DNA from 2 places in the Paenibacillus sp. KN14-4R genome. Region 2 is predicted to be linked to the other one. Evidence: predicted binding sites of a transcription regulator. Region 2 holds the regulator's gene; the other holds the start of a gene.
The links. Region 2 encodes LexA, which represses DNA repair genes until DNA is damaged. Its sites were predicted from a motif close to CGAACATATGTTCG; they were not measured.

Region 1: a site for LexA is predicted at 4,100-4,113, ahead of recA (recombinase RecA). Genes of this name have one in related genera too.

What each region holds. Positions count from the first base shown of each region.
Region 1 covers NZ_CP197466.1:2,599,100-2,614,131, forward strand. Annotated here, with positions in the region: gene ACSBOP_RS12540 (TIGR00282 family metallophosphoesterase) at 1-259, opposite strand, end outside; gene rny (ribonuclease Y) at 335-1,879, opposite strand; gene ACSBOP_RS12550 (regulatory protein RecX) at 2,183-2,857, opposite strand; gene recA (recombinase RecA) at 2,973-4,028, opposite strand; gene ACSBOP_RS12560 (competence/damage-inducible protein A) at 4,219-5,469, opposite strand; gene pgsA (CDP-diacylglycerol--glycerol-3-phosphate 3-phosphatidyltransferase) at 5,507-6,091, opposite strand; gene rimO (30S ribosomal protein S12 methylthiotransferase RimO) at 6,088-7,416, opposite strand; gene ACSBOP_RS12575 (YajQ family cyclic di-GMP-binding protein) at 7,533-8,024, opposite strand; gene ACSBOP_RS12580 (helix-turn-helix domain-containing protein) at 8,064-8,930, opposite strand; gene ACSBOP_RS12585 (DUF3388 domain-containing protein) at 8,969-9,745, opposite strand; gene ACSBOP_RS12590 (hypothetical protein) at 9,870-10,727, opposite strand; gene ACSBOP_RS12595 (DUF3243 domain-containing protein) at 10,795-11,049, opposite strand; gene ymfI (elongation factor P 5-aminopentanone reductase) at 11,187-11,945, opposite strand; gene yfmH (EF-P 5-aminopentanol modification-associated protein YfmH) at 11,957-13,237, opposite strand; gene yfmF (EF-P 5-aminopentanol modification-associated protein YfmF) at 13,238-14,527, opposite strand; gene sleB (spore cortex-lytic enzyme) at 14,639-15,032, opposite strand, start outside.
Region 2 covers NZ_CP197466.1:1,873,484-1,888,515, reverse strand. Annotated here, with positions in the region: gene metH (methionine synthase) at 28-3,471, opposite strand; gene ACSBOP_RS08870 (1,2-dihydroxy-3-keto-5-methylthiopentene dioxygenase) at 3,693-4,235, shown strand; gene ACSBOP_RS08865 (HAD family hydrolase) at 4,358-5,155, opposite strand; gene ACSBOP_RS08860 (DUF896 domain-containing protein) at 5,158-5,358, opposite strand; gene ACSBOP_RS08855 (LysM peptidoglycan-binding domain-containing protein) at 5,491-5,934, opposite strand; gene lexA (transcriptional repressor LexA) at 6,121-6,744, shown strand; gene ACSBOP_RS08845 (DUF3189 family protein) at 6,927-7,457, opposite strand; gene ACSBOP_RS08840 (YjcZ family sporulation protein) at 7,694-7,795, opposite strand; gene glnA (type I glutamate--ammonia ligase) at 8,062-9,390, opposite strand; gene ACSBOP_RS08830 (MerR family transcriptional regulator) at 9,437-9,844, opposite strand; gene ACSBOP_RS08825 (methionine gamma-lyase family protein) at 9,925-11,148, opposite strand; gene hflX (GTPase HflX) at 11,229-12,563, opposite strand; gene ACSBOP_RS08815 (AAA family ATPase) at 12,694-13,686, opposite strand; gene ACSBOP_RS08810 (hypothetical protein) at 13,859-14,041, opposite strand; gene ACSBOP_RS08805 (cytochrome-c oxidase) at 14,240-14,611, shown strand; gene ACSBOP_RS08800 (ABC transporter substrate-binding protein) at 14,869-15,032, shown strand, end outside.

The DNA of each region.
Region 1 (15,032 bases), 730 kb from region 2:
GAATCATTTTGTCATCATCATCTATGAACTCAAAAATTTCCTTCTGGTCCCAAGTATGATTTCCAAGTGTAATGGCTTGTACACCCTGTGCGTAAAATTCACGTGCAATCGCAGCCGTAATTCCGCGACCCGCTGCAGCATTTTCCCCATTAGCGATGATCACGGCATTCGGATAACGATCCTTCAAACTCGGTAGTACAGCTTTCAGTGCCTTGCGACCAACGGACCCCACTATATCTCCAATAAATATGATTTTAATAACATTTCACCCCTAATTGTTCGTTCACAAAAAAAATGAAAAGTGGCTTTACGCCACTTTTCTAGTTTAAACCATTTATTTTGCGTATTCAACCGCGCGAGTCTCTCGAATAACCGTCACTTTTATGTGACCTGGATAATCAAGTTCCTCTTCGATCTTCTTCGTAATATCACGAGCTAAGCGGAATGCTTCTGTATCATCAATCTTCTCTGGATGAACCATTACACGAACTTCACGACCTGCTTGAATCGCGTAAGATTTCTCTACACCTTCGAATGACTCAGAGATGTCTTCCAACTTCTCCAGACGCTTAATGTACGTTTCTAGCGTTTCACGGCGAGCCCCTGGTCTTGCTGCAGATAATGCATCTGCTGCTCCAACCAACATCGCAATAACGGAAGTTGCTTCCACATCACCATGATGAGATGCGATTGCGTTAACAACCACAGGATGCTCTTTGTATTTCTTGGCAATTTCTACGCCGATCTCAACGTGCGATCCTTCCACCTCGTGGTCAAGCGCCTTTCCAATATCATGCAGAAGCCCGGCACGTTTCGCCAAAGTTACGTCCTCTCCGAGCTCCCCAGCCATCAATCCAGATAAATAAGCTACTTCCATGGAGTGCTTCAGCACGTTTTGTCCATAACTTGTTCTGAATTTGAGTCGACCTAAAATTTTGATGAGGTCCGGATGTAAACCATGTACGCCCACTTCAAATGTTGCCTGCTCCCCGTACTCACGGATTCGCTCGTCAACTTCTTTGCGGGATTTTTCCACCATCTCTTCAATTCGAGCAGGATGGATTCGTCCATCCGCAACCAATTTCTCAAGTGCATTTCTAGCAATTTCACGTCTTATTGGGTCAAAACCAGATAAAATAACTGCTTCTGGTGTATCATCAATAATCAGATCAATACCTGTTAATGTTTCGAGAGCACGAATGTTACGGCCTTCTCGACCGATAATACGGCCTTTCATTTCCTCGTTAGGCAATGTGACAACAGATACCGTCGTCTCAGCAACATGATCTGCAGCGCAGCGCTGAATAGCCATCGTAATGACTTCTCTAGCTTTCTTGTCGCCTTCTTCTTTTGCCTGCTGTTCAATTTCTTTAATCAATTGAGCGGCTTCATGACGAACTTCTTGCTCGACTTTAGTCAAAATAATATGTTTGGCATCTTCCATCGTTAAACTGGAAATACGTTCCAACTCAGTCACTTGTGCTCGGTAAAGCTCATCAATTTGTGATTGTGTTTCTTCGATCCGCTTTTCTTTATTGGCAACTTGTTCTTCTTTACGTTCAAGAGATTCTAATTTTTTATCCAGCGATTCCTCTTTTTGCAACAATCGTCTTTCTTGACGTTGAATTTCATTTCGACGTTCGCGAATGTCTTTTTCAGCTTCGGTACGGAGCTTATGAACTTCATCTTTAGCTTCTACCACCGTTTCTTTCTTAAGTGCTTCTGCTTCTCTTAGAGCTGTTTCTTTAATTTGTACAGCAGCTTGTTCGGCACTAGAAATTTTTGCTTCTGCAAGAGACTTACGGATAAAATAACCAATCCCACCGCAAAGAACGCCAACAACGGGAATCGAGATCCACAGGATTACAGTAGTGTCCATCATGTTCACCTCCTCGTTGGTTTCTCCAAGGTGTTAGCTTGGGACCTTAGGTCTTTTAAATTCGTTTTTCAATGTTTTTGTAAAAAAATCAGATTAAAATGCGCACAGTAACTTTAAAATTGGATCAATGATGCAAGATCAAATTGCTGTGCACCTTTGCTTATTCTTTCCTAAAGGTAAAAATTGGCGTTTCTTACCCTTAGCTCACCAAAATCATAACAATTATGAAGTTGATATATAAAATATACACTTTTATTTTAGCTTTTGTCGAAGAAGCTTGTCAAGGGAAGTTACCAGAGTCATTTATAGCTCGAATGTAGAGTCCTCTAGGGTTTCTTCAGAAACTTGTCTAATGACACGATTCACAACACCTTGTACGTATCCCCGTCTTAGCAAATATGCCATTGTCTTTCGTTTCTTATCTAGCTCCGTGCCCGATACACTACGCCATTTCTTACTCCCCAACGTAAGAGCTCCTTCATACTCAGCCTCTTCGTCTATTCCCTGCATGGCCTGTGAAATTTCATCCTTACCAAGTCCCTTGGACGCCAATTCTTGACGGACAAAGTTCCTTCCTTTTCGACCAAAATGGACCCGATGATCGGCCCATTGTTTCGCGAAAGCATGATCATCAATATATTGCTGTTGTTTAAGCTTATCGACAGCTTTGTCCGCGGATTCACCATCGTAACCCTTTTCTTTAAGCTTACGCCGAACTTCCTTCTCTGAACGAGGTCCACGACCTAAATATCGCAAAGATGCCAAATAAGCGCTGTGCTGCTCTTCCTCTTGCAAAATATCGATGATCCTTGCAGAATCAATGCTTGTCCCTTTGAAAAGATGATGCTTAATCATGATATCTTCATGGACAGCAAATGCGAATTCCTCATTCAAGTAAATATTAAACCGATGTTTATTTTTCTTTTGCAATTCTACCATCGTAATGATGGATTCTTCCTGTCTCCCATTCCGTTCCATGCACCGTACTCCATTTCAATTTGATTCAATAACGAAAGCACCTTTTCTGAAGAAAAGGTGCTTGTCGATTATAGCCATCCTATGAGATTCATATCGGGAATCACAAACATACGATTTATTCTTCAAATCCTAATTCGAGATCCTCGTCATCTTCTTCTTGATCTAATGCTGTATTTGTAGCTGCAGCTTTTAAACTGCAGTTCTCACGAATTTTTTGCTCAATGATATCAGCAACATCTTTATGCTCTTTCAGATACTGCTTCGCATTCTCGCGACCTTGGCCAAGTCTGTCATTGTTATAAGAGTACCAAGCACCACTCTTGTTTACAATGTCCATCTCAGTGGCAATATCAATGAGACTGCCTTCTCTAGAGATACCTTCACCGTACATGATATCGACATCAGCTTGCTTGAACGGAGGCGCAACTTTATTCTTAACAACTTTGATTCTTGTGCGATTACCCACCAAGTCATTTCCTTGCTTAATGGACTCAACACGTCGAATATCAATACGAATAGAGGAATAGAACTTAAGCGCACGGCCACCTGGTGTCGTCTCAGGATTACCGAACATCACTCCAATTTTCTCACGAAGTTGGTTAATAAAAATCGCAATAACATTGGATTTATTGATCGCGCCTGAAAGTTTACGCAAAGCTTGGGACATCAGACGTGCTTGCAAACCAACGTGAGAGTCACCCATATCCCCTTCAATTTCCGCCTTAGGAACAAGTGCTGCAACAGAGTCAACAACGATGATATCGACTGCTCCACTGCGTACAAGGGCTTCTGCGATCTCTAATGCTTGTTCCCCCGTATCAGGTTGGGATAATAGCAAATCGTCAATGTTAATGCCAAGCTTGCTTGCATATACCGGATCAAGTGCGTGCTCCGCATCAATGAAAGCAGCTTGTCCACCGCGGCGTTGTACTTCTGCAATTGCATGAAGTGCGACAGTTGTTTTACCTGAAGATTCAGGCCCATATATTTCAATAATTCTTCCTCGTGGAAATCCCCCAACACCCAAAGCGATATCAAGAGCAAGAGATCCACTTGGAATCGTTTCAATTTGTGAATGTGCAGATTCTCCAAGTCTCATAATGGAGCCCTTACCGAATTGCTTCTCAATCTGGCGCAATGCCGATTCTAATGCAGCGCTACGATCTGCCAAAATAGTCACTTCCTTCATCTCGTTTATATATACATGATAACTTCTTTTTACCTTCTTGCCAAGTGTTTTTTCGAACATACATTCGTTTTTATTTGTGGAATAAAAAAACCGTAACAAAGATTGACTTTGTTACGGTTCCTCCGTTAACGGTATGTTAATTATAGCTTATTTTCCAAATAAAAACAATCATTTATTTGCCTGCAAGCAGCTTCCATAACTGATACAAAGCACTTTTGGCTGCACGCAGACGAATACCTTCTCGATTACCTATTAATTGGAGTTTAACCGCATGTACATGTCCATGATCATCAGCAATACCTACATAAACAAGCCCAACTGGCTTTCCTTCTGATTCTGAAGGTCCCGCTACACCTGTAATCGAGATCGCATAGTCGGAACCTGCTGCAAGCTTCATTCCTGCTGCCAGACTCTCTGCGACTTCAGGCGATACTGCTCCAGGCGAATCTACACCCTCTAATAGTTGTTCAGGGACACCAACAAGCTTATGTTTTAATTCATTGGTATAACAAATGACCCCACCCTTAAACGATTTGGAGCTACCTGGGATAGCTGTAACCATTTCACCAAGTAAACCACCCGTACAACTTTCAGCGGCTGTGAACGTCTTGTTCTGCTGTTCCAGAAGTGTAAGAACAGCCTCTTCTAATGTAATGTCTTGATCGGCATATAAGTGATTACCAAGACGGCTGCGAATCTCTGTCTCTATAGTCAGGAACTTCGCATCTGCTTCCTCATCTGTCCAGGCTTTAGTTGTAAGACGAATCGCGACTTCACCTTCCTTTGCATACGGTGCAATTGAAGGGTCGGACTGATTTTCGATGAGATCAATTAATCGATCCTCTAACGCCGATTCCCCAATGCCTGCAAACTTTAACATTCGTGAACGAAGCGGAATCGCATTCCCCATTATCCCACGAATCCAAGGCACAGCATGTTTATCAAACATCGGCTTCATTTCACGGGGCGGCCCAGGCAGCACCACAAAGTGTGTACCCTCGTGTGTCAAACAGTTCCCAACTGCTAAACCTGTCTCGTTCGAAAGCGGATGGCTCCCTGATAGCATTAACGCTTGGCGTTTGTTACTCTCCACCATATGTATGCCACGTGAAGCGAACATCTCTGTAATTTTATCCATCGAAGGTTCGTGAAGTTCAAGCTCTAAACCTACAAATTTCCCAATCACATCTTTCGTTAGATCATCTTGAGTTGGCCCTATACCACCTGTACTAATGACCAAATCCGCACGCGAAGAGGCTAGCTTAAAAGCCTCTAGAACGCGTGTTTCGTTGTCACCCACAACCGTTTGAAAATAGACGTCTATCCCTAATTGAGCCAAACCTTGAGACAAATATTGTGCATTTGTATTCACAATCTGTCCCAACAACAGTTCCGTTCCTACAGCAATAATCTCTGCTTTCATCGCGGCTCCCACTCCACTTTCAGGTCCCGATTATCCTCTAAGCATTAGAAAAATCAAGAACATGTTTATTTTTAACGAAATAATCAATTCCCGAGTACACCGTCACTATTGCCGCAAGCCATGTCAATATCATATCAACAGGAATTCCGATGAAATTGAACGGGAAGTTATTAACTAGCACGGTAATAATAGCAGCAATTTGCGTAATCGTCTTTAACTTTCCCCATTTACTTGCTGCAATCACGATGCCTTCAAGAAGCGCAATCTGACGTAGTCCATTTACCGCAAATTCGCGTGAAATGATAATAATAACAATCCAAGCGTCAATTTTATTCATTTGAACAAGGGATACCAGCACTGCAGTAACTAGTAATTTGTCAGCGAGCGGATCTAATAATTTACCTAGATTAGTTACCATCTTCTTCTTCCGAGCAATATATCCATCGAGTGAATCTGTACTCGCTGCAATGATAAAAATTAATGCTGCGATAATTTGATTGTAAGTTATTGTAAAATCGTCTCCGATATGAATATCAGGAAACCTCACTTGAATGAGTAAAAAGAACATGATGATCGGAACAAGAAAAATTCGTGCGATTGTAATTTTATTAGCTAAATTCACGTCAATATCACCCCTGATAGATCGAATTCAAAGGAATGCGTGATCTTAACCTTAACGATCTGGCCAATTTCAAGTTGACCTCCTGTCACGAACACCTCACCATCAATTTCTGGCGCATCATACTGTGAGCGCCCAACATAAGTATCTGTTCGTCCTTCATAACGTTCAATTAACACATCAATTTCTTCGTCAATACGTTGCCCATTGCGATCTTTTGAAATCTCACGTTGAAGTTCCATGAGTGTATTCGCACGAAATTCCTTCACATCTTCTTCAACTTGATCTGGCAATCGAGAAGCTGGTGTATCCGATTCCTTCGAGTATGTGAACACACCTAATTTATCGAACTCCACATCTTCAATAAATGCTTTTAAATTTTCAAAGTCTTGTTCAGTCTCCCCTGGAAATCCAACAATTAAAGATGTTCTTAACGCTACATTGGGAATACGGTCTCGAATTTTATCAATTAACGCCCGAGCATCCTTTTGTCTACCCGGCCTTTTCATGCGTTTCAATATACGATCTTCACTATGCTGCAGTGGCATATCAACATATTTACAAACCTTCGGATTGGTTGCAATCGTATCAATAAGTTCATCGGTAAAGAAACCTGGGTACGTATAATGGAGACGAACCCACTTAATACCAGGAACTTCACTTACCCTATTTAGCAGCTCTGGCAGCTTAAATCCATCATATAAATCTGTTCCATAATTGGTTGAATCTTGGGCAATCAAGCTAATTTCTTTAATACCTTGGGAAGCAAGATCTGTAACTTCTGACAGAATTGATTCCAAAGAACGACTACGGAAAGCACCGCGCATAATTGGAATCGAGCAAAATGTACAAGCATTGTCGCATCCCTCTGCAATTTTCACATAGGCTGAATATCGCTGAACCGAAGAACGACGTGGCATTACTTGCTCATAATTAAATATTGGATTACCGACGTAAATTGGCATTTTACCAGCTAACGCTTGATCAATAATCTCATTGATATTATGAAAATCACCCGTACCGACAATACCATCGATCTCAGGCATTTCTTTAAGTAAATCTTCTTTATAACGCTGAGTTAAACAGCCTGACACAATTAATGCCTTGAGGTTTGCTGTCTGTTTCAAATCTGCCATATCCAAAATGGTATTGACTGATTCTTCTTTCGCAGCGTCAATAAAACCGCATGTATTTACAATAATGATTGTTGCGTCTTCTTTATCTTCGACTAATTCGTAGCCACGTCCATGAATCAAACCAGACATAATTTCTGAATCCACTAAGTTTTTCTCACAACCCAGCGTGACTACTTTTACTTTTTCTGTCATTTCAATAAACCCCCAATTTCATGACCCAACCATTATACACAAGTATAATACATGCCAAAGAGAAGTGTCAAAAAAGTGAAAACCCCTTGAAATCAAGGGGTTTAAGACTTTTTATTTTATTTAAAGTTTGTAAATTGTAAATCAAGCGGCAAATTTGCTCCACGAAGTAATGCCATTACTTGCTGCAAGTCATCTTTACTTTTTCCAGTCACGCGCAATTGATCTCCTTGGATTTGACTCTTCACTTTAAGCTTCGAGTCACGGATGAGAATGTTCATTTTCTTCGCATTCTCTTGGTCGATCCCTTGCTTTAGCTTCGCACGTTGACGAACAGTAGCAGATGAACCCGACTCCACTTTGCTATATTCCAAATTTTTAAGAGGGATACCCCTTTTAGCCATTTTACTATGCAAAATATCAATAACATTTTGTAGTTTAAAGTCATCGTCGGAGATGATTACCAATTCTTCTTTTTCAATCGTAATCGAGCTTTTAGTGTTTTTAAAATCAAATCGTGTCTCAATCTCACGAGTAGCTTGATTCACAGCATTTGTTAATTCCTGCATGTCTACTTTAGAGACAATATCAAATGAACTCTCAGAACTCATGTACGATTCACCCTTTCTTTTAAGAATAATAAGTCATGATTAAGGTGCTGTTGTCCCTGTGCCCATAGCTGAAACTAAATTAAATCTGAAGTTTTTTACGAAATCGTCATTGCTGAATGAAACCGGAACGCCGTTAACGGACAGTTCTACTTCTCTGGAAGCACCAATACGAAGAAGAGCCGCATAGTCAAATTCCCATGTTTTCGTTTCACCACTTTGCAATGTGCTGCTGTTGATTGTTTTGGTTTTCCCATCAGCATCTGCAGATTTCACCTCAACCCAACTTGGGTTACCCACAATTTTAATCGTAACAGAGATCTTATCTACATTTGTTACATTAAAAGCATCGTATTTCCCTTGTTTCTCGGCTGGAATTAGCTCTGCTTTGGGAGGAGTTGGAGTCGGTGTAGGTGTTGGCTGAGGCGTAGCCGAAATATTTGGAGTTGGAGATGGTGTTGAAGCATCCGCCTTATCCGTTATTTTTGTTTGTTGATTGACGTCATTCGTGCCCCCACCGCTGCTAATTTTATAATAATAAATAATAGCTAATATTAGCACGATAAAAGAAATAACTAGAATTGTAGACGCCAAACGGCCCCACTTTTCTATATTTCTAAAGTTCCCACGGCGACGCGGTTGAATAGTCGGTTCATTCATTTCATCAGAAGCAGGCTCTGGACTACTTAAACGAAATAGATTAAGTGCTTCCTGCGGATCAATTCCTACAGCTTCTGCATAGCTTTTAATGAACGCTTTCACATAAAAACTGCCAGGCAATACCCTATAGTTACCTTCTTCAATCGCCTCTAAGTAACCTTTGCGTATCTTCGTAATTTCTTGTAATTCTTCCAAAGACATTTTACGTTGGATTCTGGCTTCGCGTAACAGTTGTCCTAATTCAGACACAAAACTCACCCCCTTATATTAATTAACATATGGCCCATTTAAAAAGGATCTACGCTATAAGTGATATTTTCGTAATTGATTTCTTCATCTGGCGTAGTGCGTAATTCAATAAAATAATCAAAATCATCATACGTATAGCTTGATTCTCTTATAAAAATGTCAGGATGCTCAATGACCTTAGTCGAAGGCATCGCCATAATTGTTTGCAGTAAATCATGATGCTTTTCGTTTGATCGAATCGTGGAAACAATTCCATCTATAATAAACACGTTATTTGGTGACAATTCATCTTCTGACAATTGGCTGCGAACGGTTTGACGGAGTAATGTAGACGAAACAAATGTCCAACGTTTATTAGAACATACACTGCCTGCAATGATAGATTCCGTCTTGCCTACGCGTGGCATACCTCGAAGTCCTACAACATGGTTACCGTCCCTTTTGAAGATTTCACCAAGGAAATCAACCAGTAGACCCAGTTCATCCCGAACAAAACGAAATGTCTTATGGTCATCAGAATCACGTTCAATATAACGACCATGACGAACCGCTAATCGATCTACCAGTTTTGGTGTACGAAAGGCATTTATGGTTATATTATCAACCTTTTTTAACATTCTACCCATAAGTTCAATTTTTTCTTCATCACTCGTCTGCAAGATCATACCACGAGTACGATCCTCTACACCATTAATGGCTACAATATTAATATCAAGCATCCCCATTAGTGAAGCAATATCACCTAACAAACCCGGGCGATTCTTGTGGATTTTATATTCCATATACCATTCTTTTACCTCTTTATTTGGTTTCATGCTCTTTATATCCAACCTGATCACCTCAAATTCTCGACAGTCTTTTCCTTTTCTCAACACATCTAAACATTTATTCTACAATATTCTTGTTTGTCCTGCTTTATTTTCGTAAAGTGTAGGAACTTTAATTTAGTTTTAGTTCTTTTAGTTCATTTGCGTTGTAGGACTTTAGACCAGACTTCCATGAGTTATCAACGATGGATTGCACACTATTTTTCATAATCTCATCCCAATTCAAATCAGCTGTTGAAGCATTAACATTCATAACCGGAATACCTATTGTCTTGAGCTTCTGCACAACACTCGCATCAGCTGGTGAATATAGAACAATCCATTCCGAATGATGATTTGATAATTGGAACTTCAACTGCTTAAACCATTCTGGATTGTTATCCAGTAACACAATATGGTCTGCCTCCTCCGATGGTGCCCATGCAGAAGGGATTGGCTTGGACGCTGTGGTTACCCACTCGATGGATGTTCGCGCCGTGATCTTAGCTTGAACCCATGATTCAATCTGAGGCTTCAGGATTGAGGTATCCACAGACATTACCGATAAATTCGCCTGATCTTGAATAGAACTCATATCCACATTCGATTGATTTTGAAGCAAACTCCACTTGCTCTTCGGTAATTCGGACGCCGCTTTAACTGTCGAAGCCAGAAGGTCATTGCCAATTACATAAATATAATCATAAGCTTTATCTTTGACTTGGTTCTTCACATCATCATTAATTTCTTGAACATCTTGTATCCAATCATATGTAATTTGATGCGCCTCACGCCAGTTTGGGAGCACAGATTGTATAGTTGATTTTATTGAAGATCCAACACTTGGGCTTGTGATAAAAAGAACGGACTTTTTGTTTGCTAACATTTCTGCGCTAATAGATGGAAGTCCACGTCCTGCACATGCTGTGAGTACACTCATACATGTCAATATAGCACCTATTAGAATGATTCTAGAAATACACTTTTGCATCCTCACAACCCTTTCCCATACAAACATACAAAGCCCCCATGAAGGAGGCTTTGAGTGAGACCTTATATTAGTCTTTATCTACCATCTTCACCATTAATCTGGCGATTACCCGTTTTTCTTCCTCATTACCTGCATCCCATAGCTGTTTGATCACATGTTCCTCTACGTTTTGCGGATCTACTTTGTTAGCAAGGAAATCGCCAATGTGAAATGCGACTTTGGAAATCATGTCGTCGCTCATTCCAACTCTTTCAGCTTGATCTACTTTTTCACCGAGGAATTGCTTCCACTTATCAAAAACAGTTAGTACAGTTGTCGCCATATACAGATTACCTCCAATTTGAATGTGATTATTATCTTTTCTAATATTCGCATTCAAATGAAGATCTATTCGAGCAATATCCTTACTATAACATACTCAGGAACGAATCGAAACTTCTTGACCTTTAGCTTGTGTCCTTACGTTAGCCATCCACCATTGGGTGAAATCACTTGACCTGTTATGTAGCTTGACTCTGGCAATGATAAGAAGTAGACAAGCGAGGCAATTTCATCTGGTAATGCAAATCTTCCCAATGGAATATCATTCTCAATTTCAGCTTGCTCCGAAGCGTCAAAAGTCGACATCATATCCGTTTGGACAGCTCCTGGAGCTACCGCATTCACGGTAACCCCAGAAGGAGCCAATTCTTTAGCTAATGCCTTTGTAAAAGCATTCATTCCACCTTTAGCGGTTGAATACACAACTTCACATGAAGCTCCAGATATGCCCCAAATCGAAGAAACATTAATGATTCTTCCATATTTTTGCGAAATCATAGCTGGCATAAAAGTTTGTGTACATAAGAATGGAGCTTTCATATTTACATTGATGACCCGATCCCAGTCCTCTTCTGAAACATCTGATAACAATCCATAATGAGAGATACCAGCATTGTTCACGAGTATATCGGGCAACATGCCGTGACTTTCAATCTTATCTTTCATTCGTAGAATCTGTTCTTTACTCTGCAAGTCAGCCGAAACTGTCATTACTTTAACTCCATATTTCATACAAGTACGTGCTACTTCATTCGCTGCTTCATGTGATTGTAAATAGTGAATAATCACGTTCAATCGAGCAGAAGCAAAGCGCTCAGCAATGGCAGCTCCAATCCCCCGTGAAGCCCCTGTAATAAGAACCGTTTGTTCTGTAAACGGCTTTATTGTATGATTCATTTTTGTCATCCTTAATCACTCCGAACAATTGATATCGCCATTCTACCCCAGTCAAAATGTTCATGGAGTCGTTCCATCACATCTTCCAGCTTCATGTTTTCATAAATACCAAGAATTTCAAACATATCAATTCCGTTTAATAAATATTTCGTGAACTCGCCAGCAATCGCTTCCGGTGAATTCATCATTCGCAGGAAAGAACCAATCTTTTTCTTACGGCTTCTTTCAAAAGCTTCTGAAGTAATCCCCTGTTTTTGAACTTCATTCACCGCATCTTGTATGCGAGAAAGGAGTAAGTCAGGATCTCTTGTCTCCCCACCAAATACGGAAAAAGCATAATCCGCTGTACAATTGTATTCATGACCAAAGTTGTCTGAAATTAAGTTGTCGTCATACAAACGTTGATAGATCGGTGAAGAACCTGAGAAAAGCACGTCAAGCAACAGTTTGGTTGTGAGTTCTCTTTTCAGAAGTGGTGTACCTTCTTGACCTAACGGTATTTCCTTAAATCCAATTAAACATTTAGGTAAGGAAACTGGAAGCTTGATTATTTTCTTTGGTATATAGACTTGTTCAGGCTCAGGATCAAAGAAATGTTTAATCTCACCTTGTGACTTAAATGTCTTCTTCTGTTGATTTTGCTCCACAAATTGGATGACTTCTTCCACATCCACGCCACCTACAACGAACAAGACCATGTTGCTTGGATGATAAAAAGTGTGATAACACATGAACAATGTTTCTTTTGTAATCTTGGAAATGGATTCAATCGTTCCCGCGATATCAATATGGATTGGATGGACCTTATACATCGCTTCGATTAAACCAAAATAAGAGCGCCAATCCGGATTATCTTGATACATATTAATTTCTTGCCCGATAATCCCTTTCTCCTTCTCTACGCTCTCATCTGTCCAATAAGGCGTCTGAACAAAGTCAAGTAATGTTCCAAGGTTATCCAGCACATGATTCGTGGCAGTGAACAAATAAGATGTGCGATCAAAGCTCGTAAACGCATTTGCAGAAGCACCTAGGGAAGCAAATTTATTAAACACGTCGCCTTCCGGCTCCTCGAACATTTTATGTTCCAAAAAATGAGCAATTCCGTCAGGCACCTGAACCGGTTCTTGACCTTCGACTGCAAAATGATTGTCCACGGAGCCATATTGGGTAGTAAAAGTGGCATATGTTTTTTGAAATCCTGGTTTAGGTAATATATACACCCGAAGCCCATTCGCGAGCTGTTTAAAATATAACGTCTCATCCAATTGCGGATATGGGATACTGCGCATTTAGGACTCCCCCTTTTGATCACGCAGGAAATAAATCGTATCCAATTCAACTTTGGATGCAATATTGCGAATCGCATCCGCATTCACACGCTTTATTCCTTCTAGAAGTGAACCAACCGTTCTTTCTTTGCCAGATAATACGGCGTTAAAATCAAACGAGATGAGCTCAAATGCTGAATCTTGTATTTCTCGCAAATGATTAGATAGCATCGCCTGTGTTTGCTCAATCTCAGATGGTGTTACTTCACCTCGTGCCATGACATCGAGCTGATTTTTAATGATTTCTACTGCTTTATCGTATTTGTCGATTTCAATACCTGATTGAATAGACAAGATTCCTTTGTGACCATCAACACGTGAAGAAACATAATAAGCAAGTGAATTTTTTTCTCGTACGTTAATGAACAATTTGGAATGTGGATATCCGCCAAGAACTCCGTTATACACCAGTAAGGCTGGATAATCATCATCTCCATATGTCGTATGTACTCGAAGTCCCATATTTAGCTTTCCCTGATTCACATCCAGCTTCTCGACAACTGTTCGAGTTTGGACCTCTTTTTTGGATGGGGTTTTCATCTCATAGGATACAGGTTCACCCTTTTCAATATAAAAAGCTTCCGTAACATAATTTTCAACTTCAGACAGTGTTGTATTACCCACAACATAAACATCAATAGGTGCTTGCTGTAACCATTGTTTGTAATGGTTAAATAACGATTCTGAAGTAATCGCTTCAAGGTCAGCAATACTTCCAAGCGGATGCAATCGATACGGCTCATCTTTGGACATTTCTTCAATACAACGCTCAGCTGCGTATCTTATCTTATCGTTAACGATGGATTCAATTCTCTTTTGCAACGAGGTTTTCTCAGCGGCTACATATTTATCACGGAAATGGCCATTCTCTGTTGCTGGTTTCGTAATTGCATTTCCAATAAAATGAAGGCCTTGCTGCAGCAAAGATTCATTGGATGAGACGAATCGATCATTAATAATATCCATCCGAAACTGAACAATTTGATAATCCCCACGTTTATAAATGTCAAAGCCAAAACCTGCTCCATACATATCATCTAAGCGCTCACGAAACGTTTGAGTTTCTGGTAACAGTTCTGTACCTCTACGTAAAACAAAAGGTGTAAGCGCTGTTGGTGTCACAGCATCCTCATTTAAAGGTCTTCCAACATAAACAGATATCGCGAATGTTTTAAAGCGATTGGTAGGCAACACATGAATTCGAATTTTCCCAACACGACTTCGTTCAAAAGTTAAAGGTTTCACACTCATTCTCCCTTCTTAACTCGTTATGCAACATCTATCCTTAGTATATTCATACAGAAACAGAAGAAGCAACCATTCGGTTACTTCTTCGCTGTATTTAATCCTATTTTCCTTATTTTAGCGACAGAAAATGTGTTCACCGATTGTTTTGAATTGTGGGCGACTCCAGATCCATTTGGAAGTGGCTGTTTTCGGGTTGAAATAGTACAGACATCCATCCGTTGGATCCATGCCGTTCAACGCATCGAGTACTGCGCGTTTGGCTGTTTCATTTGGTGTCAACCAGATTTGACCATCAGCAACAGCTGTAAAGGCAAGGGGTTGAAAAATAACACCATGTACCGTATTTGGGAAACTTGCTGAATCTACACGGTTCAAAATAACAGCAGCAACCGCAACTTGACCTTCGTATGGTTCACCCCTGGATTCCCCGTAAACCGCATTTGCGATTAAATTAATATCCTCTTCTGAATAACCGCGATGACCTGTCTTCTTCATTTCACCTTTAGGC
Region 2 (15,032 bases):
TCTATTACTTGCTCCATTCTATATGGTTTACACTTTATCGACGTTAAAATAACGAGCTTCAGGATGTGAGAACACCATAGCAGAAACGGATGCTTCTGGCTCCATCATCGATCCTTCTGTCAATTCGACATCGATATCTTCAGGTTTCATCAGAGCAAATAATTGCTTCTGGTCATCCAAATCTGGACAAGCCGGATAACCGAAGGAGAATCGCTGTCCGATGTACTTTGCCCCAAAACGTTCTTGCATCGTCATTGTCGCCGAATCCGCAATCCCCCATACATCACGCATGATGTGGTGAATTCTCTCAGCGAACGATTCAGCAAGCTCTAACGCCGTTGACTGCAAAGCATGAGAACGTAAGTAATCGCCAGACTCGCGCCATTCACGAGCAATCTCTGAAACGCCGTGACCTGCCGTGACAACGAGGAATCCTACATAGTCCATCACTCCGCTCTCTACAGATTTTAAGTAATCTGCTAGGCATAAATACGGTTCAGTCTCTTGACGTGGGAATGTGAAAGTTTGAAGCACTTTCGAATGATCTTCTGGATCATAGATAAAGATCGTCTCGCCTTTGGATTGTGCAGGGAAGAATCGGTACATCCCTTGTGCTTTAATAATACCGTCTCTTTGTGCCTCCTGTAAAATACCATCTACAGTTTCTTTCAATCCAATTGCTTTCTCATCACCTTCAGCGATTAGTTTTTCAACTTTGCCTTTCAGACCCAAATGATGTCCAAGAAGCATTTGCATATTCACATACGGCATTAAATGGCCAATTGGATAATCTCGAAGCACATGACGTTCTGTATCTGGTGGTATTTGAACAGGTAAATTTCGATTGACAGTAGAATTTTTCACCCGTGTTAATTTAGGCAGGGAGTCCTCACTCTTACCCGCTTCCATCACATCGGATTCCTTGCTCTCACGAAGCTCTTGAACGAGACGTTTACGTTGTTCTGGATCACTTAATTTGTTAGCAATATCAAGACCATCCATTGCGTCCTTCGCATAAAGAACCATACCTTCATATTCAGGCGCAATCCGAGTTTTTGTGAACTTCCGAGTTAATGCAGCGCCGCCCACCATGATTGGAACATCAATTCCAGCATTACGCAAATCTTGAGCGGTAACAACCATTTGTTGAGCAGACTTCACTAGAAGTCCTGATAAGCCAATTGCATCTGGCTTTTCTTTCCGGTATGCCTCGATCAATTGTTCAGGTGGAACCTTAATACCAAGATTGACAATTTGGTAGCCATTATTTGATAAAATAATCTCGACCAAATTTTTCCCAATGTCATGTACATCACCTTTTACTGTAGCAAGAATTATTTTACCTTTGACTGCTGATTCATCTTTTTCCATGAATTGTTCGAGATGAGCAACAGATGCCTTCATCACTTCAGCACTTTGCAATACTTCAGCAACGATCAATTCATTGTTATTGAACAATTTACCAACTTCTGCCATACCCGCCATTAAAGGACCATTAATGATATCAAGAGGTGCATACTTCTCAAGAGCCAAATTTAGGTCAGGAATCAACCCTTCCTTTGTTCCCTCTACGACATAAGAGGCTAAGCGTTCTTCCAATGATAAATTCGAGATCTTTTCTTTCTTCTCTACTTTCTTTTCACGAAAATGTGCAACAAAATCAGCTAAAGTTTCATCATTCGTGTTATAAATCAAGTCTTCCGCAAGCTTCCGCTCAAGATCAGGGATGGATGCATAGCGTTCAAGTTTCTCCGTATTTACAATCGCATAATCCAAGCCCGCTTTCGTACAATGGTACAAATAAACGGAGTTCAACACTTCTCGACCTGCATCTGGAAGACCAAAACTAATGTTGCTTAAGCCAAGAATGGTCTTACAAGCCGGATATTTTTCCTTAATCATACGAATACCTTCGATAGTCTCAACCGCAGAACCAATGTACTGTGGATCACCAGAGCCGACTGGGAACATATTCGGATCAAAAATAATATCATGCGCCTGCATGCCATATTTACCGGTTAATAAGTCATAGGCTCTTGTCGCGACTTCCATCTTCGCTTCTCGACTTACAGCTTGACCACGTTCATCGATCAGGATACATACGACCGCTGCTCCGTATTTATGCAATAAAGGAACCACATTCTTGAATTTCTCTTCGCCATCCTCTAAATTGATCGAGTTGACGATTGATTTACCTTGCGAATATTTTAGTCCCAATTCAATGATGTGATCATAAGTGGAGTCAATCATGATTGGAACTTTGATTTTTTTAACAACTTGCTGAATAAAAGTCTCCATTGCGTACGCTTCATCAATGTCCGTATCTTGTAAGTTGATATCGACGATATGCGCTCCATTTTTCACTTGCGTTCGTGCAATCTCAGAAGCTTCTTCAAATTTTTCTTCTTTAATTAATCGCTTAAATTTACGAGATCCTGATATGTTTGTCCGCTCACCGACCATATAAGGACGATTCTCTGGTTCAATATATACCGTTTCAATACCCGAAACAGCTGGTGAATGTGTTCCCTCTTGTAGACGAGGCTTGAACTTAGACAACGCTTCAGATAATGCCCGAATATGATCAGGCGTTGTACCACAGCAACCACCTGCTATATTCAGCCAGCCTTGTTCGGCAAACGCAGCCATCTTTTTAGCTAAAGATTCTGGCGATTCATGATAGTGACCATTCTCATCGGGTAACCCCGCATTCGGGTAACAAGAAATCGATGTATTGGCAATTTCAGATAACGTCCGAATATGATCACGCATGAATTCTGGTCCTGTCGCACAGTTCAAACCTATCGAAATCGGCTTTAAATGCTCAAGAGACACATAGAAAGATTCAATATTTTGCCCAGCAAGCGTAGTACCCATTGGCTCGATGGTTCCAGAGATCATGATTGGAAGCTCAATACCAAGATCAGAATAAGCACGACGTATCGCTATTGATCCAGCTTTCACGTTCAATGTATCCTGAGAGGTTTCTAGTAATATCGCATCGACACCTGCTTCAACGAGTGCCCGAGCCTGCTCATAGTAACTTTCTTCTAACTCTTCAAATGTAATACCACCAGTTACTGACAACGTTTTCGTAGTAGGCCCAATAGCACCAGCTACATAACGTGGCCATTCAGGAGTTGAATATTTCTCTGCTGCTTCAATGGCAAGCTTTGCTGCAACTAGGTTTATCTCTCTAGCACGTTCAGGAATATCGTATTCTGCAAGTACGACACTAGCCGCTCCGAATGTATTCGTCTCAACGATGTCAGCACCTGCAGCAAAATATTGTTCATGTATATTTCGGATTACATCAGGACGAGTGAGAACGAGCATTTCATTACAACCCTCGAGCTCTTCACCACCAAAATCGGCATCAGTTAAATTCTCCGCTTGAATCATCGTTCCCATGGCACCGTCTAAAATCATAATTTTATGTTTTAACTGCTCTTGTAATGTACGTTTCGTCATTTCTCTGCTCTCCTTCTCTCTACTCTGGTCGCCATTCTTAATAAGATTAAGAACAATGAAATATTTTAAAAATAAGTGTATCAGAATCATTCTCCCCTGAAAAGAATATCCTTCCTATTTTCAAAATAGATAGACTCAAAAACAATATTCTGAATGAATCGACATCAATGTTAATTTGCACTATAATACTTAATATCCTATTGGAAAAGAGAGGGATTAACATGGCTGAAATTCTTATTCGTAATACTGGCGAGCGTATTAGCGGCGAAGAAAACGTTCGCGCTTTTCTAGATTCTCAAGAAGTACTGTATGAGCATTGGAATCCAAGCAAGCTTTCAGCAGAACTTCAAGAAAAATTCATTCTCTCAGATGAAGAGAAACAACAAATCTTATCGACGTTTGAACCAGAGATTAAAGATTTAGCAGCTCGTCGTGGGTATCAGACTTGGGATATCATCGCTTTATCCGAAGCTACACCAAATTTAGATGAACTTCTCAAAAAATTCGAGCAAGTTCATACACATACGGAAGACGAAGTTCGCGCAATCGCTGCAGGTAAAGGGATTTTCATCATTAAAGGAACAGATGAAGTAGGTTACTTTGATGTAGAACTTGAAGCTGGAGATGTTATTTCCGTTCCAGAACATAAACCGCATTTCTTCACTTTAATGGATAATAAGCAAATTGTGGCTGTTCGTTTATTTATCGAAACTGAAGGTTGGATTGCACATCCTTTCCAAGATGATTCCTTCATTAAGGCCTAATTCCATTACCGATTATCCATATAAATAAAAGAGGGTGTCCCTAGCCATATTCATGGCTTTGGTAGCACCCTCTTTTTCAAATTCATTCGATATACTTGTATTATTTACTTCTATAAAAAAGATTAGAGCTGCTCGCTATCAATCAATTGTTGAATTTGTGATAAATGGTTAATTTCATAAGTAGGAATAATTTCATCTGTACGAGTTACACCATGACGGTTGATCCACATATTCTTCATCCCGATTCGATTCGATCCAAGAATATCTGTTGTTAACTTATCGCCTACCATCACGCCCTCTGATGGTTCTATACCAAGAGCCTCAACTGCACGCCAAAAAATCGTTTCAGCAGGTTTGCCTTGTCCATGATTACCCGAAATAATAATTTGGTCAAAGTAAGATGCAAGCTCAGGAGCACCATCTAGCTTCTCTTGCTGTAAGTCTGGACAACCATTCGTCAATAGCAACAACATATACTTTTCTTTCAGCTGTTGAAGGACTTTGAATGTTTCTTCATAGATGATAGGACGCATACGACGCTCCGCTGCGAACATCTCGCCTAACCGTTGGCCAAGTTCATGATTTTCTACACCGCATACACGAAGTCCACGTGTCCAAGCTTCCGTACGATATGTAGGCGCAAGATCACGTAATTTCTTGAGATTCTCATCTTCGCCTTTAAGGAAATTACCCCAAAGTGCTTCAAATGGGTTAATTCCAATACTTTTCGTATAAGGGAAAGTTTCATATGTCTCGTAAAGGGCACGAGCCTCTTGTCGAACCGCCGCTTCTAGTTCATTTGGAAGGACTGATGCATGCTTAGCCGCTTCCTCACATGTTACGCGAAAAGATTCTTTAATGCTTCGTTCATCCCATAACAACGTATCATCGAGATCAAAAAGAATCGCTTTAATCGTCATCCCTATTTCCCCTTCTTCCGCTTAAGTTCATTACCATGCTCATCGACAACTTTAATCGTTTTTAAATGAGACTCCAAATTACCAGTTACGGACTGAATGTATTTTTTACGAAGTTCATCTCGTTCAACTAGTTCTTCTTCACTTAACCCCTCTGCTTTATGCTTACGGGCTAATTCATTAATACGATTAATTGTGTGTTCCATCTGTCAATTGCCTCCTCGTAACATCATTCGTTCAGTGGATTCTGCTAATACTTTGCCACTACGTCCGGACAATGTCAAGCTTGAAGCACAATTGGAACTTCGAATCGAACCGAAGCATGGAAAATCGTCAAACTAAGGAATCAATAACGATTGCCCAGCTTGCAAAGAAGTAGATGACATTGCGTTTACTTTCTGAATTTTCCTCATGTAATCTCTAACCGACACACCCTTAGGTGCAAACTCAGTTGCGATTGACCAAAGTGTTTCACCAGCATTCACAGTAATTCTGTCATAAGCAACTTGATTGGCCGACACTATTGCTTGTTCAAACTTGGATGTCGGAGTAATCCCAGGTTGCGCCGCATAAGTATGTACAATTGCTCCACCACAAGCAGCTACAGCAATGATCAAAACCAACATCACGACACGAAGCAATCGATTATGACGAGAGCTTGTCCCTGTCATAGCGGTAACAATCTTTTTTGACCCCATATTTTGTTTTGAACGGAAACTCACTCTCTTATTTGTTGTATGTTTTGTAACTGAAGAAGAATCATAATTCGTCATATAGTACATGAATATACACCCCAAACGTTTGTTCTTGTTTTTAAATTAACACGAACAAACGTTTGTGTCAATGCTTCACAATGACAAATTATGAGACCGATTTGATAAATACAGGAATTATTCGAACTTATGTTTGTACGAACTCGAGTTCTATGATATAATTAACCTACTTATTACATATATGGAGGGATACTCGTGAGCAAGGTCTCTCAGCGTCAACTTGCTATTCTAGATTTTATTAAAACTGAAGTAAAAGCAAAAGGATACCCACCTTCTGTTCGTGAGATTGGAGAGGCTGTTGGACTTGCGTCTTCATCTACCGTTCATGGTCACTTAGATCGTCTAGAGAGAAAAGGGTTAATCCGTAGAGATCCAACAAAGCCTAGAGCCATCGAAGTTTTGCATGGTAATGAGAACGAAACAGGCATTGAAAACTTCCCATCCGTAGCTCGAGTTCCATTAATCGGTAAAGTTACAGCAGGTTTACCTATTACAGCTACAGAGAATATCGAAGATTATTTCCCTCTTCCCGCTCACTATGTGAAAGAAGATAACGTGTTTATGCTTAGTGTTATGGGTGAATCTATGATTGATGCTGGCATTCACGATGGTGACTACGTCATCGTTCGTCAGCAGCAAACTGCCCATAACGGTGAAATTGTCGTTGCTATGACTGAAGACAACGAAGCAACCGTTAAACGTTTCTACAAAGAGAAAGACCATATTCGTTTGCAGCCTGAGAATACTACTATGCAGCCTATTCGCCTCAATAATGTGACTATTCTTGGTAAAGTCATCGGACTATTTCGAGGTATTTAATCCAGTATTAACATGAAACAAACACCTCCACTGTGCCTTAAATGGCATTTTAGTGGAGGTGTTTGTTGTTTCAATGGTAACAAAATAGCTAAAACAATACGGAAAATTAAGTTATCAAGGAAATCTAGGCTCATTAAGAGAATTTGAGATTCGATTACCTTAAAAATAAGTACAAACATGAGTCATGTTCTATTTCCGACTGAGTACTTGGGAACATTTTTGTTTTCCATTATAAGAAGTGATCCAGTTTGGGACTTTGCTGTCTTTTTAGTATGTATAACCAGATAACTGATTTTTTCGCAGATTTGCTTTGCTCCTAATACCAATAGCGGAACACCAATAAAATGTAGTTTTAACCTTCTAGACAATAAGCCACCAATAGTCATAGCCAATGGTACGGTAGGAGATGTATTCGAATACACGATTGTTTCATTAATCTTATATCTTTCTAGTAATAATAAGGTTAGATTTGTTAAAGCAGGAGCCACAACCTTTGATGCCCCACGTCCAACAGTGTAAACTGAATCCCCATGTTCATCTATACCATGAAAAATGAGCTTTCCCATATCGGAAGTTTGTAGTTTGTTAAAATAATCAACGTTTAGAATCTCTTCTTTTGTAAGTTTCCGATTCGTGGGCAATTTTTTTAGATGATAAGCAGCAGCTAATGATGTCGTATGGGTTCCACCAAAATCATTATATATGTATATCATATAATCATCCTTCACTCTTTTTTCATTAACTTATTATTACCATTTATTCGTTTATTTATTTTCATACAGAGCAACAAAGGGTTATTCCTATACTCTGGGATTCTCTTCTTGAACGCTTTGAAGAAAGGCATGAGTCCGTTACAATACCGAACTCATGCCCAGCTAATCGCCTAACAAAATAACCTGTCTAACTTTATGGGGTCACTTCATAACAAGCGGCCAAACCGCTTAATAAGTTAGAACAAAAATGTTCTAGTGATAATTACTAAAAGAATAAACAGAACTAATATTGTACCTGTGGAAGTAAACAAGCCGCCACGTTCAAAGAATTCTCCCATTTGAACCCCCCCTTCCGTCCTATCAAGATATAATATGTTTGATAAATTCAACTGATTGGATGAAAGTACGAGGTTATTCGTTCATTCGGTTTGTGAGGAAAGTTGGTTCATTCTCTCGTGTGAGTTTTTTCCATGTCAAGTGCATAACTTACAAAGGAGTAGATTGCTAAGCCGACATTATTAAATTTACTCTACATTACTAATCTCAAAAATACCCGAAAATAAAAATAACCCTCAACGCCTACAGCGCCAAGGGTTTGAAAAGTCTAGTATAGTGTCATGTATTGATCGCGTTCCCATTGGTGAATTTGAGTACGGTACATGTCCCACTCGATTTCTTTAAGCTCATAGAAATGTTGTATTGCATGCTCACCCAATGCTTCACACATCACTTCATTAGCTACTAGTTCATCTAGTGCAGTTTTCAAGTTAACCGGTAAGCTAGGGATGCCTTCTTGAATACGCTCTTCTTCTGTCATGACATAGATGTTGCGATCTGTTGGAGGCGGGCTTTGCATTTTATTCTTAATTCCATCCAAACCTGCTTTAAGCATTACAGCAAGCGCAAGGTATGGGTTCGCAGCTGGATCTGGGTTACGAACTTCAATACGTGTACTTAGTCCACGAGAAGCTGGAATTCGAACCATTGGGGAACGGTTGGAAGCTGACCAAGCAACATAACAAGGTGCTTCATAACCAGGAACTAGACGTTTATAGGAGTTAACAGTTGGGTTTGTGATCGCTGCATAAGCACGTGCATGGTGTAAAATACCTGCCATGTACTGACGAGCTGTTTCACTTAGACCAAGCTTGTCACTTTCATCATAGAATGTATTTTCTTTGCCTTTGAACAGAGATTGGTGACAGTGCATACCTGATCCGTTCACACCAAATAGTGGTTTCGGCATAAATGTAGCGTGTAAGCCATGTTGACGTGCAATTGTCTTAACGACAAGCTTAAAGGTTTGAATTTGGTCTGCCGCTTTAATAGCGTCTGCGTATTTAAAGTCAATTTCGTGCTGACCAGGAGCAACCTCATGGTGAGATGCTTCAATTTCAAAGCCCATTTCCTCAAGAGTTAATACGATTTCGCGGCGACAGTTCTCACCCAAGTCAGTCGGAGCAAGGTCAAAATATCCACCTTGGTCATTCAACTCTAATGTTGGATTACCTTTTTCATCCGTTTTGAACAAGAAAAACTCTGGCTCTGGACCTACGTTCATAGACGTGTAGCCCATCGCTTCTGCTTCTTTTAGTGCTCTTTTCAAAATCCCACGTGGATCTCCTTCAAATGGAGCACCATCTGGCATATAAACATCACAAATCAAACGAGCAACACGGCTTTCTGTCACCCATGGGAAAATTACCCACGTGCTGAGATCCGGAACCAAATACATATCGGATTCTTCAATACGAACATAACCTTCAATGGAAGAACCATCAAACATCATTTTGTTGTCAAGCGCTTTTTCAAGTTGACTCACAGGAATTTCAACGTTTTTAATTGTACCTAATAGATCGGTAAATTGTAGACGGATGAATCGAACATTCTCCTCACGAGAAATACGTAGAATATCCTCTTTTGTGAAACTCATCTTAACTCCTCCTCCATGGTTACAAGCTCTTTTTATTTAGAGAACATTAGTGAAAAAAGCGAGATAATTCGCCTTGAATCAGCGATACCTGCCCACGTCTGTTACCAACCCTAAGCTCCTGTTTCAACATCCTATGGAGCTGGGAATCAGACATTTCTTTGCGTTTCACTTCTGTCTGCTCGTTAATGACAGTGGCTTCCTCAGAGTCTTTGGACACTGGGAGCAGCACTTGTTTAATACCCGCAATGTTCACGCCTTTTTCAATTAACGCCTTAATTTCTAGCAATCTACTTACATCATTAAAAGAATATAATCTTTGATTACCCGGAGTTCGTGCAGGAATAATCAATTCATGCTGCTCATAATAACGAATTTGACGCGCAGTTAGATCGGTCAACTTCATTACGATGCCAATCGGAAATAGCGCCATGTTTCTACGAATTTCATCGCTCAAGACCTATCACTCCCGTATCAATAAACATGTGCTCATTGTACCTTTACTAACGCACATGTGTCAAGATATGTGAGGAAAGTTTACAACAAATTATTATTCACCATGTTTTGCAAGGCATGAAGCGTTCCAAACTTACTATGTGAGTAGGTTAGACCACCCTGCATATAAGCAATGTAAGGTTCTCGAATTGGAGCATCTGCTGACAATTCCAGTGAACCACCTTGAATAAACGTACCGGCTGCCATAATAACAGGATGCTTATAACCAGGCATGTCCCACGGTTCTGGCACTACATGCGCATCAACTGCCGATGCTTTCTGAATCCCTTGCACAAAATTCACTAGATGCTCGCTGCTTGTAAAACGAATTGCTTGAATGAGGTCCGTTCGTGGCGCATTCCAAGCTGGGCTCGTCGTAAAACCGAGCCCTTCAAACAAGGCCGCCGCAAACACGGCGCCCTTAATCGCTTGCCCCACCGTGTGTGGGGCAAGGAACAGACCCTGGAACATGCTGCGCGTTTCGCCCAGCATGGCACCGATTTCAGCGCCGATACCTGGCGCTGTTAACCGATTAGCGGCAAGTGTGACTAGATCCTGCCGCCCAGCAATATAGCCGCCCGTAGCGGCTATGCCACCCCCCGGGTTCTTAATTAAAGAACCCGCAATCAAATCGACGCCGACTTGAGGCGGCTCCATTTCCTCCGTAAATTCGCCATAACAATTATCGACGAAGACAATAACATCCGCTTTGATCTCTTTTACAAAGCGGACCATCTCACCGATCTCCGCGACCGTAAACGACGGTCTCCAGTCGTATCCGCGCGAGCGTTGAATGCCGATCACCTTCGTGTTTGGCTTGATTGCAGCACGTATACCTTCCCAGTTGGGTGCACCATCCTCTTGCAGAGGTACTTCGTCATAAGCAATACCAAAATCACGCAGTGATCCAGTTCCGTCGCCTTCCTTACCAATTACTTTATGCAAAGTATCGTAAGGTCTACCTGTGATATACAATAGTTCATCACCCGGGCGCAGAACGCCGAATAACGCTGTACCAATCGTATGTGTCCCCGATGAAAAATGCGGACGCACAAGCGCAGCCTCAGCTCCAAACACCTCAGCGTACACCAAATCAAGCGTCTCACGTCCGCGGTCGTTATAGGCATACCCGGTTGAATTTGCAAAATGGAAATCACTGACTTTGTGATTTTGAAAAGCACGAATGACCTTCCATTGATTCTGATCAATCACCTGTTCAACCTCACGAAAACAGTCTTGCACTTTAACTTCTGCTTGGATTGCCATATCCGTAATCTTTTGATCAAAAAACATGTAACTTTACGCTCCCATCATAGTTCCACTCATGGTGATCGAGTTCATTCCTTCTATTCATACTGCTCTTCTTGTTGTTCATCTTTCACATCTGCAGCATCCCCAACAAGAAAGCTCTTCAATTTATGTCCAAATTTGGCATAATCATCTGCATTGACTCTTACTTCAAACATCATTTTATCATCCACAACTTCTGTATTGAGCACATCCCCAATGCGATACACCAATGCTGTCAAATCACCACGTTCAGCCGGGATTGCAAACTGGACAGAGTCACCCATCAATTTCTCTTGAATGATCATTCGCAATTGTTCCAAATCTTCCGAGCGGTACGCAGACAACTTCATCGTATCCCCGCCACCTAGTGGGAGTAACTCCTGCTCTTCTTGCGGACACAAATCAATTTTGTTAAATAATGTGATCTGTTCCTTCCCTTGTGCGCCTAGTTCTTTTAATACTTCTTCCACAACCCGCATATGTTCCAAGCGCATTTCAGCCGATGAGTCAACAACATGCAAAATTAAGTCTGCTTCGCAAACTTCTTCTAATGTAGCTCGGAACGCAGCCACTAGATCATGCGGCAAATTTTGAATAAATCCAACGGTATCCGTAAGAACAATCTCTTTTCCACTTGGCAGCTTCATGGTACGTGAAGTTGGATCAAGTGTTGCGAATAATTGATTTTCGACATACACATCTGCATCCGTAAATTGCTTAAGCAGTGTCGATTTACCTGCATTCGTATAGCCAACAAGGGCAACTTGATACACGCCGCTTTTTTTGCGACGCTCGCGATGTAAGATACGGTGACGCGTCACTTCAGAAAGCTGCGCTTTAAGATCATCAATCCGCCCCCGGATATGTCTGCGATCTGTCTCCAGCTTAGATTCACCTGGACCTCTCGTTCCAATCCCACCACCTAGACGAGATAAGTTCTTACCATGTCCCGAAAGACGCGGTAATAAATAACTGAGTTGAGCCAGCTCTACTTGAATGATACCCTCACGAGTACGTGCTCGCTGTGCAAAGATATCTAAAATTAACTGTGTACGGTCAATAATTTTCACATCAAGGGCAGCCTCTAAGTTCCTTACTTGAGCACCGGACAGCTCTTGATCAAAAATTGCCGTGTTTGCATCCAGTTCCTCTAGTCGTTCCTTAAGCTCCTCAACCTTACCTTTACCGATGAACCATTTCGTATCAACGGATTCTTTATTTTGAACCAATGTCTCCAACACTTCAACGCCAGCAGTTTCCGCTAATTTAATGAGTTCCTGCAAGGAATACTCGTTCAATTCCTCGCGTTTCTTCATCTTTTGTGTAACTAAAGAAACGAGCACTGCTCGATCTTGGATTTTTACGTTAACTTCATGTAAGGTTGTTTTCATTCCATCACCTATGTAGCTCCGGCCAAAGCCTGTTATTTTCCATATAGCATACCATTAATACCGAAACATGACCAATTCTTCATGAACATCTTTTTCATAGAAAAACGCGGCTTGCACCGCGCATCTCCATTTAGAATAATCCTGCCTTTTTCTCAAACCGAATATCTTCTGGACGAAGCTGCATTAAATCTTGTTTGGACGGTTGTTTGGGATGCGGATGTTGCTGAAGCAAGCGAACAGCTTGATGGCGCATCGCTCTTTCAATAATATTCCGAACATATCGTGCATTGCTAAAAGGTGTAAGAGAAGTCATTTTTTCACTCGCTAAATGCTGCCTAAGCTTCATCTCTGCCGCATTAGAAAAAGTGTATTCTCGCTCCTTCGTCATCAAATCCGCAATCTGCATCAATTCGTCAACCATATAATCTGCAAAGTCCAGCTGAATCGCAAATCGAGAAGGTAGCCCCGGATTCGTCAATAGAAACTGCTCCATCTCAAGTGAGTAGCCTGCAAGAATTAAAATAAAACTATTTTTATGATCTTCCATTGATTTCACTAAGCTGTCGATTGCTTCCTTACCAAAATCTTTCTCACCGCCACGCGCCAAAGAATAAGCCTCATCAATAAACAAAATGCCACCTAACGCCTTTTTTACTAATTCACGTGTCTTGATCGCGGTATGACCAATATATTCCCCAACCAGATCAGCACGTTCTACTTCAATTAAATGCCCTTTTGATAATACACCCATCGTCTGAAAAAGCTTCGCCATGATTCGCGCTACCGTCGTCTTTCCTGTACCTGGATTTCCTTTGAAGATCATATGATACACTTGCGCACTAGAATGCAGCCCCGCCGATGAGCGGTACTGACCCACTTGCAGAAGCGCATAAATTTCGTACACCAATTCCTTCACATTATCCAGACCAATCATCCGATCAAGTTCCTGCATGACTTCCGTAAACTGTGCTTGGCCAGGAAAGGCTCGATTCGCAATCGATGAGCTTGCTGCTATCGGAATCTGCTGTACAGTCGATGTTGGCCCATCATTTTGTCTCAGCACGACATTAATTTGACTCGAGTTTCGTGCTGCGCTTAAACTGTCCGACATACGTCCATTCACAGCCTCCACCTCTTTTCCATCTTCTCTATCTAACATTATATTGAAGGAAACGGAAAAATATTTGCAATAAAAATTAAATAAACCTGCTCATATTGAACAGGTTTGTGACTTTGTATGAAGATATTCTTTTAAATCGATCTTAAGGGAATTGGGTAAATGGATGATAACAATATTATTCGCTTACTTCTGACTCGGATTCTGCTTCTTCTTCAGATACTTCTTCGGATGCAGCTGCTTCTGCCTCTGCTTCAGACAATTCTGCTTCAACTTCAACTTCATCTACAACAACTTCTTCAACTTCTTCAGCAGATTCTTCTGATGCTACGAATTCTTCATTAACGGATTCCATTTCCATATCTAATCCCTCCCAAATACTTAGACTTCTGCCTAAGCTTGTCTCTATTATATCAGGAAAATATCACATTGAATAGCAATATTTTGACAAAATGTTAATATTTACTTTTTCTTAATTTTGTATCTAAATTGTCATGGAATTTAGGAATAATTCATAAGCTTACTACTGAAAAAAATCAATCATTATAGGAGGACGAATATGGGAATCAGATTAATCAAAATTGCATCCGTTTACTTTGTAATTGGGATCTGTTTGGGTATGTTTATGTCGATCTCACACAAGTTCGATTTTGCTTCTATCCATGCTCACATTAATTTGTTAGGCTGGGCATCATTAGCCCTTGCAGGCATCATCTATCACTTATTTCCGAATGCAGGTCGTTCATTACTTGGCAAAATACACTTCTGGCTGCATAACATCGGGCTGCCTATTATGATGATTGGCTTAATCCTTCTTGTATCAGATGTTGAAAATATGGAACCTATTATTGCGACTGGCGGTACACTCGTCTCAATTGGGATTCTATTATTTATGATCAATTTATTTAGGAATGTACGTTCCAGCAAATAAAATGCCAAATTAATAGCAAATATGACATTTCAGCCACACATTAGACGTCGAACATCCACTTGTTCACGTCTTTTTAAATGCAATCTAAATAAATGAAAACCCTTATATTTCGCATTCTAGCAAACATATTTATAAACCAAAAGTTAATTCATGTAATTAAAATTTCAAAATATTTAAATTTTTCTAACAATTTATAATTAGAATCATGTATACTGACTGTGAATGGACAATTCATCTATAAAAGGGAGGATTTTACTTTGAAGAAATTGGTAACTATCTCGCTTGGTCTAGTACTTTCTTCAACAACTTTGCTTGCAGCATGTTCTACAAAAACAGCTACACCTAGCGAGACTCCTGCATCTACAGCAGCAGCTACTGCAGCTGCGACTGCTACTCCGACTCCAAAGAAAGCTGAAAAACC